3 regions of the Afipia sp. GW823-FHT06G09 genome follow, and region 2 is predicted to be linked to each of the others. Evidence: predicted binding sites of a transcription regulator. Region 2 holds the regulator's gene; each other region holds the start of a gene.
The links. Region 2 encodes HrcA, which represses chaperone genes, less so after heat shock. Its sites were predicted from a motif close to GTTAGCACTCNCNNNNNGNGAGTGCTAAC; they were not measured.
Positions count from the first base shown of each region.

Region 1: groES (co-chaperone GroES) is a predicted target of HrcA. The motif match lies at 2,452-2,480, and genes of this name have one in related genera.
Region 3: AC1Q67_RS02860 (co-chaperone GroES) is a predicted target of HrcA. The motif match lies at 2,209-2,237, and genes of this name have one in related genera.

Region 1 covers NZ_JBXAHF010000002.1:69,532-73,680, reverse strand. Annotated here, with positions in the region: gene AC1Q67_RS07965 (hypothetical protein) at 1-184, opposite strand, end outside; gene groL (chaperonin GroEL) at 321-1,970, opposite strand; gene groES (co-chaperone GroES) at 2,053-2,349, opposite strand; gene AC1Q67_RS07950 (hypothetical protein) at 2,670-3,203, shown strand; gene AC1Q67_RS07945 (MFS transporter) at 3,264-4,149, shown strand, end outside.
Region 2 covers NZ_JBXAHF010000002.1:791,609-795,757, reverse strand. Annotated here, with positions in the region: gene AC1Q67_RS11425 (hypothetical protein) at 1-719, shown strand, start outside; gene grpE (nucleotide exchange factor GrpE) at 725-1,318, opposite strand; gene hrcA (heat-inducible transcriptional repressor HrcA) at 1,408-2,499, opposite strand; gene rph (ribonuclease PH) at 2,672-3,388, shown strand; gene rdgB (RdgB/HAM1 family non-canonical purine NTP pyrophosphatase) at 3,431-4,066, shown strand; gene hemW (radical SAM family heme chaperone HemW) at 4,063-4,149, shown strand, end outside.
Region 3 covers NZ_JBXAHF010000001.1:558,078-562,226, forward strand. Annotated here, with positions in the region: gene AC1Q67_RS02840 (SDR family oxidoreductase) at 1-48, shown strand, start outside; gene AC1Q67_RS02845 (aminoglycoside phosphotransferase family protein) at 65-874, opposite strand; gene AC1Q67_RS02850 (cupin domain-containing protein) at 939-1,550, opposite strand; gene AC1Q67_RS02855 (usg protein) at 1,665-1,964, opposite strand; gene AC1Q67_RS02860 (co-chaperone GroES) at 2,279-2,593, shown strand; gene groL (chaperonin GroEL) at 2,649-4,149, shown strand, end outside.

The sequences.
Region 1 (4,149 bases), 720 kb from region 2:
TCCCGCCCTGGCGCGTCTCCTTGATGAAGGCGTCGACCGGCAGGTCGCCGAGAAGATCGCCGAGCGAATTGAAGTAGCGGACCTCACTCGCGGCCGGTGCCGCCTTCGCATCCTTGGCGGTCTGGGCCTGAACCGGCAACGCTCCTGCCAGTGCGAGAGTGCAGCCAATCATCAATGCGCGCATGAGGTCTCATCCTGAGTCGAATTGGAACCGGACAATCTCAAAAGCGGGCCGGATTGTCGCGGTGATTCTTGAATATGAGACAATAAAAAAGGCCGCCCGCAGGCGACCTTTGATGTCGTTGAGATGAACGGGTGGCTTAGAAGCCCATACCGCCCATTCCGCCCATGCCACCCATTCCGCCGCCCGGCATGGCCGGTGCTGCTTCCTTCGGAATATCGGCAACCATCGCTTCCGTGGTCACGAGAAGACCGGCGACAGAGGCTGCGTCCTGCAGGGCGGTGCGAACCACCTTGGCCGGATCGATGATGCCCTTGGCGACGAGATCGACATACTCTTCGTTCTGTGCGTCGAAGCCGAAGGTCTCGGTCTTGTTGTCGAGGATCTTGCCGACAACGATGGAACCTTCAACGCCGGCGTTCTCGGCGATCTGGCGGATCGGAGCTTCCAGCGCCTTCAGCACGATGTTGATGCCGGCCTGCACGTCGGAGTTGTCATTGTTGATCCGGCCGACGGCCTTCTTGGCGCGCAGCAGCGCGGTGCCGCCGCCAGGAACGATACCTTCCTGAACGGCCGCGCGGGTTGCGTTGAGCGCGTCCTCGACACGGTCCTTCTTTTCCTTCACTTCGATCTCGGTTGCGCCGCCGACGCGAATGATCGCGACGCCGCCTGCGAGCTTGGCCAGACGCTCCTGAAGCTTCTCGCGGTCGTAGTCCGAGGTGGTTTCCTCGATCTGCGCCTTGATCTGGTTCACGCGCGCCTCGATGTCGGGCTTCTTGCCGGCGCCGTTGACGATGGTGGTGTTTTCCTTGTCGATCACGACCTTCTTGGCGCGGCCGAGCATCTTCAGGGTGACACTTTCCAGCTTCATGCCGAGGTCATCGGAGATCAGCTGACCGCCGGTCAGGATCGCGATGTCTTCCAGCATGGCCTTGCGGCGATCGCCGAAGCCCGGAGCCTTGACGGCTGCAACCTTGAGGCCGCCGCGCAGGCGGTTCACGACGAGAGTCGCGAGCGCCTCGCCTTCGATGTCTTCGGCGACGATCAGCAGCGGCTTGCCGGTCTGCACCACGGCTTCGAGCACGGGAAGCATCGCCTGAAGGCCGGACAGCTTCTTCTCGTGCAGGAGGATGTAGGCATCCTCGAGTTCGGCCGTCATCTTCTCGGGGTTGGTCACGAAGTACGGCGAGAGATAGCCGCGGTCGAACTTCATGCCCTCGACGATGTCCACTTCGGTGTCGAGCGACTTGGCTTCTTCAACCGTGATGACGCCTTCGTTGCCGACCTTCTGCATCGCCTTGGCGATCATCGAGCCGATGTTCGAATCGCCGTTGGCCGAAATTGTGCCGACCTGAGCGACTTCTGCGGAGGACGCGACCGGCTTGGCGCGCTTCTCGATGTCCTTGACCACGGCGGTCACGGCGATGTCGATACCGCGCTTGAGATCCATCGGGTTCATGCCGGCGGCAACCGACTTGGCGCCTTCACGCACGATCGCCTGGGCCAGCACGGTGGCGGTGGTGGTGCCGTCGCCCGCGGTGTCGTTGGTCTTGCTGGCGACTTCGCGCAGCATCTGCGCGCCCATGTTCTCGAACTTGTCCTCAAGCTCGATTTCCTTGGCGACGGTGACGCCGTCCTTGGTGATGCGCGGTGCGCCGAAGCTCTTGTCGATGACGACGTTTCTGCCCTTGGGGCCCAACGTCACCTTGACGGCGTTGGCGAGGGTGTCGACGCCGCGCAGCATGCGGTCACGCGCGTCTCCGGAAAATTTTACGTCCTTGGCAGCCATGGGGTTTACTCCTGATGATGTGTGTTTCCGTCATCCCGAGGCGTGAGCCTCGAAGGATGACGGCGGATGAATGTGGCCGTGCTTACTTCAGCACGCCCATGATGTCGGACTCTTTCATGATGAGGAGCTCCTCACCGTCGAGCTTCACTTCGGTGCCGGACCACTTGCCGAACAGCACCGTATCGCCAGCCTTCAGATCGATCGGGATCAGCTTGCCGGCTTCGTCGCGGCCACCGGGGCCTACTGCGACGACCTGACCCTGCGAGGGCTTTTCCTTGGCGCTGTCTGGAATGATGATGCCGCCTTTGGTCTTCTCTTCGGCGTCGATGCGCTTGACGACGACACGATCATGCAGCGGGCGAAAAGTTGTCTTGGCCATCGGATGTCCTTTGGGCGTTGGTTAGGTAAGATTTGACGTGCGGCGGGGCGCGGGTCGTGGATAATGGGTTTAGCTAACCCCTTGAGGGGACGAAGCCTTACCCTTAGCAATCGCGCTCCAAGAGTGCTAATGACGGGGTCGGGAATATGGGTTGCCGCCGATCCTGTCAAGCAAGGCCCTTAAGGCCTTGGTGAGGCCAATATAGGATGATCTGGAAACCATAAAGGGGAACGCTGCGTAATGACGGGGGTCAGTTCACGCAGTGTGACGGCGGGTCTGTCGGTCTGGCAGGCAGCCAAGTGTTCTTGCCGGGAGACACCATGACCACAGTGAGCGAGCGTACCAAAGCCTCCAAGATCGTCACGCTGACAGCCATTTCAATACTTTCGGGTTTTCTCGGTGCCTGCGGCGGCGGCGGCTTCGGCGGGTTCAGCGGTTTCGGTGGCGGACAGGCCACGGTCCAGGAACCGGCCGTGGCGCCCGAAGTCCCAGCCACCATCCGCGCCGATGAAATCGTCGGACGTTGGGGCCTTGCGTCATTCCACAAACCGGACGACCGGACCCGCACCGAAGCTGCGGCGCGCGGGCAGTGCAAAAATCCCTATGTGATCGGGCAGGGCGCCACCGGCGGCGTCATCATGCACCTGCCGGACGAAGCTACCCCGCAGGAATTGCGCCTGAAGGGCAGCCAGAGCGGCAAGAACTACATCGGCCCGGCTGGTCCTGCCGGCGGGGACAAGGATCGCGAGATCGTCTCGTTCGACGGGCGTGTGCTGATGACGCGGTTCATCGACAAGGACGCATCGAGCCGCTATGGGACCATGGTGTATGTCCGCTGCGCGCCGCGCGCATAGCGCATTGGTTTATTGTTCCCGATAACGGATGATTCTCGACGTCGGGGACGTGAACGCGCAATGGCCGGGCTGCAAGTCCTCCGCTCCGGGCCCAGCCGCGCCGTCATCGTTCTTTGCATCACCCAAGTCCTGGGCTGGGGCGCGCTGTTCTACCCGCCCGGGTTGACGATGCCCCACATCGCGGCGGCCCATGGCTGGTCGCTGGCGCAAGCCCTTCTCGGATTTTCGATCGGGCTGGGTGTGTCCGGACTGACCGCCCCGTTCATTTGCAGCCTGATCGAGCGGCATGGCGGGCACTACATCATGGCGGGTGGGGCGCTGATCGGCGCGCTCGGCCTCCTGATCCTGCCGCTCGCCGATCAATACTGGCTCTATCTCGCAGGCTGGGTGCTGCTTGGCATTGCGATGGCCTGCAACCTTTACGATCCTGCGTTCACCGCCCTGACGCGTATTTTCGGCGCGTCGTCGCGGCGAGCGATCACGCTGGTGACATTCGTCGGCGGTCTTGCCTCGACGTTTTCATGGCCGACAACCCAGATGCTGATCGCCCATGGCGGCTGGCGCAGCGTTTATTTCGTGTTCGCCGGCGTGTTGGCTTTCATTGTCGCGCCGCTCTATGCGTTCGCGCTGCCGCGCAACGCCATCTATACGGCGCCGCCGGTGGCGGAGGGCGCTGCCCCCGTCAAAACTGCGGCCATCATCCCATCGATCGGCATGCCGTTCCTTCTGGTCGCTGCGGGGTTCGCAGCCCATGCCATCATGCAATCGGGAACGCTTGCGCATTTGCTGACGATCCTGCAGCGGGGCGGTATCGATGCAGGCACCGCGGTGATGATCGGGGCGCTGTTCGGGCCTGCGCAAGTCCTGACGCGCATCGCGGACTTCATGTCGGGCGGCAGGCTGCATCCACTCTGGCTGGTGCGGATCGCGATGGTGCTGATGGCGT
Region 2 (4,149 bases):
AGACTGCCGTGAAAGAGGGCAAGGCACCCCCCGCCGGCGCCAAGCCGGAAGCCTTCGACACCGCAGCAGGCAAAGCCTTCATTACCTCGGATATCGGCAAGGACGGCGCAACCACCGTCCGGATGTATTCGCTGATCGTGTCTGGTGACAAGTTTACGGGCTACGTTATTGCGCAAGCGCGCGAGGACGCGGCGAAGCCGCTTTCCGACGAGGCCGTTCGCAAGATGCTGGCGTCGACAAAGCTGCGCAAGGACGTTCCGGTCGACGAGCAGCTCAGCCTGATGCCGTTCAAGATCGGTGAACTCGGCGAGTTCAAGACCGTTCGCACCCTGGCGCCGCGCTCGTCGATCCTGCTGACCGACGGCACCGAAGACACGACGCTGGATGGTGCGCCTTACATGGTGATCGGCCTGACCGCGGCGGGTCCGGCCTCGCCGGAAGATCGCGGGCGCTTCGCGCAGCAGACCGCTGCCACCATTCCCGGCATTCGCAACGCGCGCATCACATCGAACGAGCCGCTGCGGATCGAGGGCACGCCCGGATACGAAACCCGGATCGATGCGGTGGCCGGCAAGAACGATACACCGGTGACCGTGGTGCAGTGGCTGAGATTCGGCGGCGGATCATCGCTGCGGATCATCGCCAGCGCGACCCGCGACGAATGGCCGAAGGCGTTCCCGCGATTCCGCGCGGTCCGCGACGGCATCGATCCGCGCTAGAAGAACTAGCTCTTCGCGCCGCCCTTGGACACGGCAACCAGCGCCGGACGCAGCACGCGATCGCCGATGGTGTAACCGCCCTGCACGACCTGCACGACGGTTCCCGCAGGGACCGAGGAATCCGGCACCTCGTACATCGCCTGATGGAAGTTCGGATTGAACTTCTCGCCGAGCGGATCGAGCTTCTGCACGCCGTTCTTTTCCAGCGCCTTGTGCAGCGCCTTCTCGGTCAGTTCGACGCCTTCGATCAGGCCTTTGAGGCCTGCATCGGCGGCTTCGCGCGCCTCTGTCGGCACCGCATCCAGCGCACGCTGGAGATTATCGGCGATGTCGAGTACGTCACGCGCGAACGCCGTGATGCCGTAAGTGCGCGCATCCGTGACTTCCTTCGCCGTGCGCTTGCGCAGGTTTTCCATCTCCGCAAGCGTGCGGAGCGTGCGGTCCCTGGCCTCGGCGACTTCCTTGGTGAGCGCCTCGACCGACCCTTCCTCAGGATCGTCCGGCATCACGTAAGGCTTTGAGACCACGGGTTCCTTGTCGTTCGCCGCTTCCGGCGCAGACGTGTCCTGCGGTTCCTTTTGCCCGTTGGAATTGGCCATTACTCACCTTTTCAGAAAATCGTCATCGCGAATGTGTGATTGTTAGCCCGCATATCGTGCTTTGGACGCGGAAAATCAAGCGCGAAGCGTTATTTGCCGATCAGCTGACTGACGATCCGGGCGGCATAATCGACCGTCGGAATGACCCGCGCATAGTTCAGCCGCGTCGGGCCGATCACACCCAGCACACCAACGATATGGCCTGCGCCGTCGCGATAGGGCGCGATAATGGTCGAGGAGCCGGACAGCGAGAACAGCTTGTTTTCGGAGCCGATGAAGATGCGCACGCCGTCGGCGCGTTCCGCGCGGCCGAGCAGGTCGATCACGCCTTTCTTCGCTTCAAGGTCGTCGAACAAGAGCCGCACCCGCTCGAGATCCTCCATCGCGTGAAGATCTTCCAGAAGATTGGCGTGACCGCGAACGATCAGTTGCCGCTCGTCGCTGGCGCCGCCCGACCAGCTCGCGATACCCGCTGCAATCACCTTCTGCGTGAGTTGATCGAGCTCGCTGCGTCCCGCCGTCAGCGCGGCTTCGAGTTCGCTGCGCGCTTCGGCCAGCGTGCGCCCGCGAATTCGCGAATTGAGAAAATTGGAAGCTTCCGTCAATGCCGATGACGGCACGCCCGGCGGCAGCGGCAGCACGCGGTTCTCGACCTGACCGTCTTCCGCCACCAGCACGACCAGTGCCTGCGTCGGTTCAAGGCGGACGAATTCGATATGCTTGAGCCGCACGTTCGACTTTTGCGTCAGCACAACGGCGGCGGCGCGGGTCAATCCCGAGAGCCGCGTCAAGGCTTCGCTCAATGCAGCCTCGATCGATGTCGCCCCACCGACGGACTTGAGCTGACCTTCGATCGACTGGCGCTCCGGCTCGGTCAGATCGCCGACCTGCATCAGCGCATCGACGAAAAAGCGCAATCCCAGTTCTGTCGGCAGCCGGCCCGCGGAGGTGTGCGGCGCGTAGATCAGTCCCAACTGCTCAAGATCCGACATCACGTTGCGCACCGAGGCCGGAGACAGCGGCATCGTGATAAGGCGCGAGATGTTGCGCGAGCCTACCGGCTCGCCGGTGGCCAGATAGCTCTCGACGATCTGGCGGAAGATATCCCGCGACCGCTCGTTGAGCTGCGCCAGTCCGGCGTTCGGCGTGATCAGATGGCCTATCGGGTCGTGGTGGGCCAAAATCGAGCTCCAAACGGGTTGTTTCTGCTACAATTGTCCATCGCGCGGCGCGCTGACAAGCGTCATTCTGCGAACATCCTTATCGGCCCCTCATCTTCCCTTGCCGCTGCGGGCCCAACCCCCTAAAAGCAGCGCCAAATCGACGTTTCCCTATGTTTCTGGAGGATATCTCATGCGGCCGAGCCGTCGCGCGCCCGACGAACTGCGCCCCGTCACGCTGGAACGCGGCGTGGTCAAATACGCCGAAGGTTCCTGCATGGTGAAATTCGGCGACACCCATGTGCTGGTCACCGCAACGCTGGAAGATCGCCTGCCGCCATGGCTGAAAGGTCAGGCCCGCGGCTGGGTCACCGCCGAATACGGCATGCTGCCGCGCGCCACCCATGAGCGCATGCGCCGCGAGTCCGCCGCCGGAAAGCAGAGCGGCCGCACCGTCGAGATTCAGCGCCTGATCGGCCGCTCACTGCGCACCACCGTGGATCTCGTTGCGCTGGGCGAACGTCAGATCACGGTGGACTGCGATGTCATTCAGGCCGACGGCGGCACCCGCACTGCGTCAATCACCGGCGCCTGGGTCGCTCTTGCAGATTGCCTGCAATGGATGAAGGCCCGCAACATGCTGAAGAACGACAACGTGCTGCGCGACAACGTCGCCGCGATTTCGTGCGGGATCTACAACGGCACGCCGGTGCTCGACCTTGATTATGCGGAAGACTCCGAAGCCGAGACCGATGCGAACTTCGTCATGACCGGCGACGGCCGTATCATCGAAGTCCAGGGCACCGCCGAAAAGACGCCATTCTCACAGGAGGAGTTTCTCAACTTGATGGCGCTGGCCAAGAAGGGCGTCGCCCGGCTGGTCGACCTGCAAAAAATGGCGGTAGCGTAATTTCCCGCTTTCAACCGCGCTTCTCAGGGATAAGCATTGCGCATGAGTGATCATCGCCGAATCACCGGCCGCCTTGTGATCGCGACCCACAATCCCGGCAAGCTCGCCGAGATGCGCGAACTGCTGGCACCGTATGGTGTTGAAGCGGTGTCCGCGGCGGAACTCGGCCTCGCCGAACCGATTGAGACCGGCACGACCTTCCAGGCCAATGCCCGCATCAAGGCCGTGGCCGCGGCACAGGCGACGAAACTTCCGGCCTTCGCCGACGACTCGGGCCTCGCAGTCGAGGCGCTCGATGGCCAGCCCGGAATCTATTCGGCGCGCTGGGCCGGAGATGACAAGAATTTTCTCGCAGCGATGTCGCAGATCGAACGCCTGTTGCAGGAGCGCGGCGCGAAGGAGCCTGCGCAGCGCAAGGCGCATTTCGTCTCGGCGCTCTGTGTTGCCTGGCCGGACGGCCATCAGGAGGATGTCGAAGCGCGCGTCGATGGCACGCTGGTCTGGCCGCCGCGCGGCACCGCCGGCTTCGGCTACGATCCGGCGTTTCTGCCGGACGGTCACAGCCGCACCTTCGGCGAGATGACCAGCATCGAGAAGCATGGCTTGCCGCCGCACGGCATGGGTCTCTCCCATCGCGCCAAGGCTTTCGTGAAACTCGCGGAGATGTGCCTCAAATGAGCGCTGACGCGAAACAGGCCTTCGGTGTTTACGTCCACTGGCCGTTCTGCCTGTCGAAGTGTCCGTACTGCGACTTCAACAGC
Region 3 (4,149 bases), on a different contig from region 2:
TTCCTCAACATCATGGCGACCAAAATGCCGTTCGTCGGGCGGGGCTGACGGCAACACATATGCGTCAGCGGTTCAATTCCGCTGACGCCAGCTCCGCGACCCGCAGATCGACCTCCGCTGGATCACCGTCGTCGAGATACCAGGCCGCGGACAAGCCGGTCCACGCCAAAATCCAGCGCAGCATCCGCGCGCGTTCGACCTTCGCGGCCTTTGTGACGATCTCCAGCCGGCGCGCGAACCGTTCCGGGATGGTCGCGATCGGCCATTGCGGATGATCGAGGTCGGGATTGGTGAAGATGTTCGCGTAGTCGAACGCACGCTCACCGGTCAGATGCTTGGGATCGATCGCCAGCCATCCCCGCGCGCCGAAATCCAGCACATTGTTATGGTGCAGGTCGCCATGCAGGACACAGACATCGCGCGGCTCCGCCAGCAGCATTCGCGCCGCCTCGGCGCTTTTCACGAGGATGCCGCCGTGTTTCGCCGCGGCGGGACCGAGGTCGCGAAACCATTGCGACAGGGTTATCAGGCCCGGCGGCGGATATGATCTCGGGCTGTGAAGCCGCGCCGCAACGTCACAGAGAATTTTGGTGGCTTCGTCGTCGCGTCGGGTGCGCGCCATCAAAGCCAGCGACTGACTGCCCTCCGCGCGCTCCAGCAGAACTGCGATGTCGTCGCGGGCCAGCACCCGCGCCGCGCCCTCGCCGTTCCACCATTGCATCACTGCGCCGCCAATGCGCTCGTCGTCGTGATCGGCGATCTTCAGCATGGCAGCGACGCCGCGCTGCCGGACCGGCAGCAGGTGAGACGCGCGGGTGATAATGGGAGCGCCGTCGGGGATCAACTCCCACGCGCGAAGGTAGGCATCGAACATCGCCGATACTTACGACATGGGATGCCGGTTCGCACCACCCTGCGGCAATCAGACGTAGCGCGCGTTACGCGGTGAGTTCGACCGTCTCGAATTCCGCAGGCAGGATCACTTCGAGCAACTCGCAATTGTCGGAGTAGTCGCGGATGAAATGCTTGATGCGCGGAGGCTGCGTCCAGCAGCTTCCCTCGTTCATCGTGATCTCGCCCTGCCCTTCAAAGTAGGCCTTCACCCATCCCTTGAGGACGTAAACCATCTGAAAATCCACGCCGTGGAAGTGGAGCTTGGACACTTCCTTGGGGTCGCATGGTCCGATCAGGCGGATGACATGGGCCTGCGCCAGTCCGTGCGTACCCTTCGCGATGCCGAGGTCGCGATATTGTGCATAGGCGCGCAAGCCGTCAGCGCGAAAATCCTCGTCCCGGTGATGGCTGACAACGAAGCGCTGCTTCGAACGGGCTGGTCTGGGCGATGCGCGGCGCGCGGCAGGCGTGCGGAGTTTGCTCGGCTTCGCGCGAGCCGTGGATGCTGCGGCGGCCTTCTTGCGCGGCGCGGATTTTTTCACAGCCGCGGAGCGGGCCGCGGTTTTGAGCCGCTTGTCTGATCCCGCTGCTGCCGATTTTGTCTTGGCTGATTTTGTCTTGGCGGATTTTGTATTGGTCGATCTTGTTTTGACCATGCGCGCCTCCCCTTTTTTGGCCCGCTGCATCCATGATGCAACGCGGCTCGGGAAGACTAGCCATTGCCCGCCGCCTCGACAATGATCGGCGGGCACTCGCCTCGCGACGTTCCGTCAGTGCAGCCGGAACACCCCGTCGATCGCCTTGATCTCCGCCGGCTTGATCAGCTTGGAATGCGCGACGGTGACCGAGACCAGCGGCCCGTCCAGCTTTTCCTGCCAGAAAGCGAGAAAGTCCTTCAGCGCCGGAAAGTTCGGGAACAGATCGTAGTTCTGCCAGACGTAGGATTGCAGCAGCCAGCGGTGATCGGGGCGCCGGTAGAGAATTTCGGCCGTCGTCAGGCCGTAACCGGCGAGTTGCCGCTTGAAGTCCTCAGAGACGGTCCCCTGCGGGACCGGTGTTTTCGAGACCATGCCAACCTCCATGCCCGGCATGAAGAAAAGATGACGCAGTACGTTAACCAATCACAAGCTCAAAAGTTGAATAAAGTGTTAACTATCAAGGCACTAGCAGCATTGCCGCGGGACTGCTGATAGCGGGCGGCTGCGGGTTAATGATGCGGGAGAAGAATCTGGCAGCCGTCACACCAGAGTGCCAAATTTTCTGCTACAGACCCTTGCCCGGCACCCGCCATCGGCCTATGTCCGTGTCAGTCGCGGTAGCACTCGCCTACCCAGACTGCTAAATTTGCAAAAACACAGCGTTATCAATCCATTAGGAGGACTGCATGAAATTCCGTCCGCTTCACGACCGCGTCGTGGTCAAGCGCATCGACGCCGAAGAGAAGACCAAAGGCGGTATCATCATTCCGGACAGCGCGAAGGAAAAGCCTTCCCAGGGCGAGATCCTGTCGGTGGGTCCGGGCGGCCGCGACGAGGCCGGCAAGCTGATCCCCATCGACCTGAACGTCGGCGACATCGTCCTGTTCGGCAAGTGGTCCGGCACCGAGGTCAAGATCGACGGCCAGGAAGTGCTGATCATGAAGGAAAGCGACATCATGGGCGTCATCACCGATGGCAGCGCCAAGAAGAAGGCCGCTTAAGAGCGCCCTCTCCCACCCAAAATTCAATCTTCCTGACACCTAAGGAAAACCCAACATGTCAGCCAAAGAAGTCAAATTCGGCGTTGATGCCCGCGACAAGATGCTGCGCGGCGTCGACATCCTCGCCAACGCCGTCAAGGTAACGCTCGGTCCGAAGGGCCGCAACGTCGTTCTCGACAAGTCGTTCGGCGCTCCGCGCATCACCAAGGACGGCGTCACCGTCGCCAAGGACATCGAGCTTGAAGACAAGTTCGAGAACATGGGCGCCCAGATGGTCCGCGAAGTGGCCTCGAAGTCGGCGGACCTCGCCGGTGACGGCACCACCACCGCGACCGTTCTCGCCCAGGCCATCGTGAAGGAAGGCGCCAAGTCGGTTGCCGCCGGCATGAACCCGATGGATCTGAAGCGCGGCATCGACCTCGCGGTCGAAGCGGTCGTTGCAGACCTCGTCAAGAACTCCAAGAAGGTTACGTCGAACGACGAGATCGCCCAGGTCGGCACCATCTCGGCCAACGGCGACAAGGAAATCGGCGACTTCCTCGCAAAGGCCATGGCGAAGGTCGGCAACGAAGGCGTCATCACCGTTGAGGAAGCCAAGTCGCTCGACACCGAACTCGACGTTGTTGAGGGCATGCAGTTCGACCGCGGCTACATCTCGCCGTACTTCGTCACCAACGCCGACAAGATGCGCGTTGAATTCGACGACGCCTACATCCTGATCAACGAGAAGAAGCTCTCCTCGCTGAACGAGCTGCTCCCGCTGCTCGAAGCCGTGGTGCAGACCGGCAAGCCGCTGGTCATCGTCGCGGAAGACGTCGAAGGCGAAGCGCTCGCCACCCTCGTCGTGAACCGTCTGCGCGGCGGCCTCAAGGTCGCAGCCGTGAAGGCTCCCGGCTTCGGCGACCGCCGCAAGGCCATGCTGCAGGACATCGCGATCCTGACCGGCGGCCAGGCGATCTCGGAAGACCTCGGCATCAAGCTTGAGAACGTGACCCTGAACATGCTGGGCCGCGCCAAGAAGGTGATGATCGACAAGGAAAACACCACCATCGTCAACGGCGCCGGCAAGAAGGCCGACATCGAAGCCCGCGTGCAGCAGATCAAGGCGCAGATCGAAGAAACCACTTCGGACTACGACCGCGAGAAGCTCCAGGAGCGTCTGGCCAAGCTCGCAGGCGGCGTCGCGGTGATCCGCGTCGGCGGCGCGACCGAGGTTGAGGTGAAGGAGCGCAAGGATCGCGTTGATGACGCGATGCATGCGACCCGTGCGGCTGTGGAAGAAGGCATCGTTCCGGGCGGCGGCGTCGCCCTGCTCCGCGCTTCCGAACAGCTCAAGCGCATCAAGACCCAGAACGACGACCAGAAGACCGGCGTCGAGATCGTCCGCAAGGCGCTCTCCGCTCCGGCCCGCCAGATCGCCATCAACGCTGGCGAAGACGGCTCGGTCATCGTCGGCAAGATCCTCGAGAAGGACCAGTATCACTACGGCTTCGACTCGCAGACCGGCGAATACGGCAACCTCGTCTCCAAGGGCATCATCGACCCGACCAAGGTCG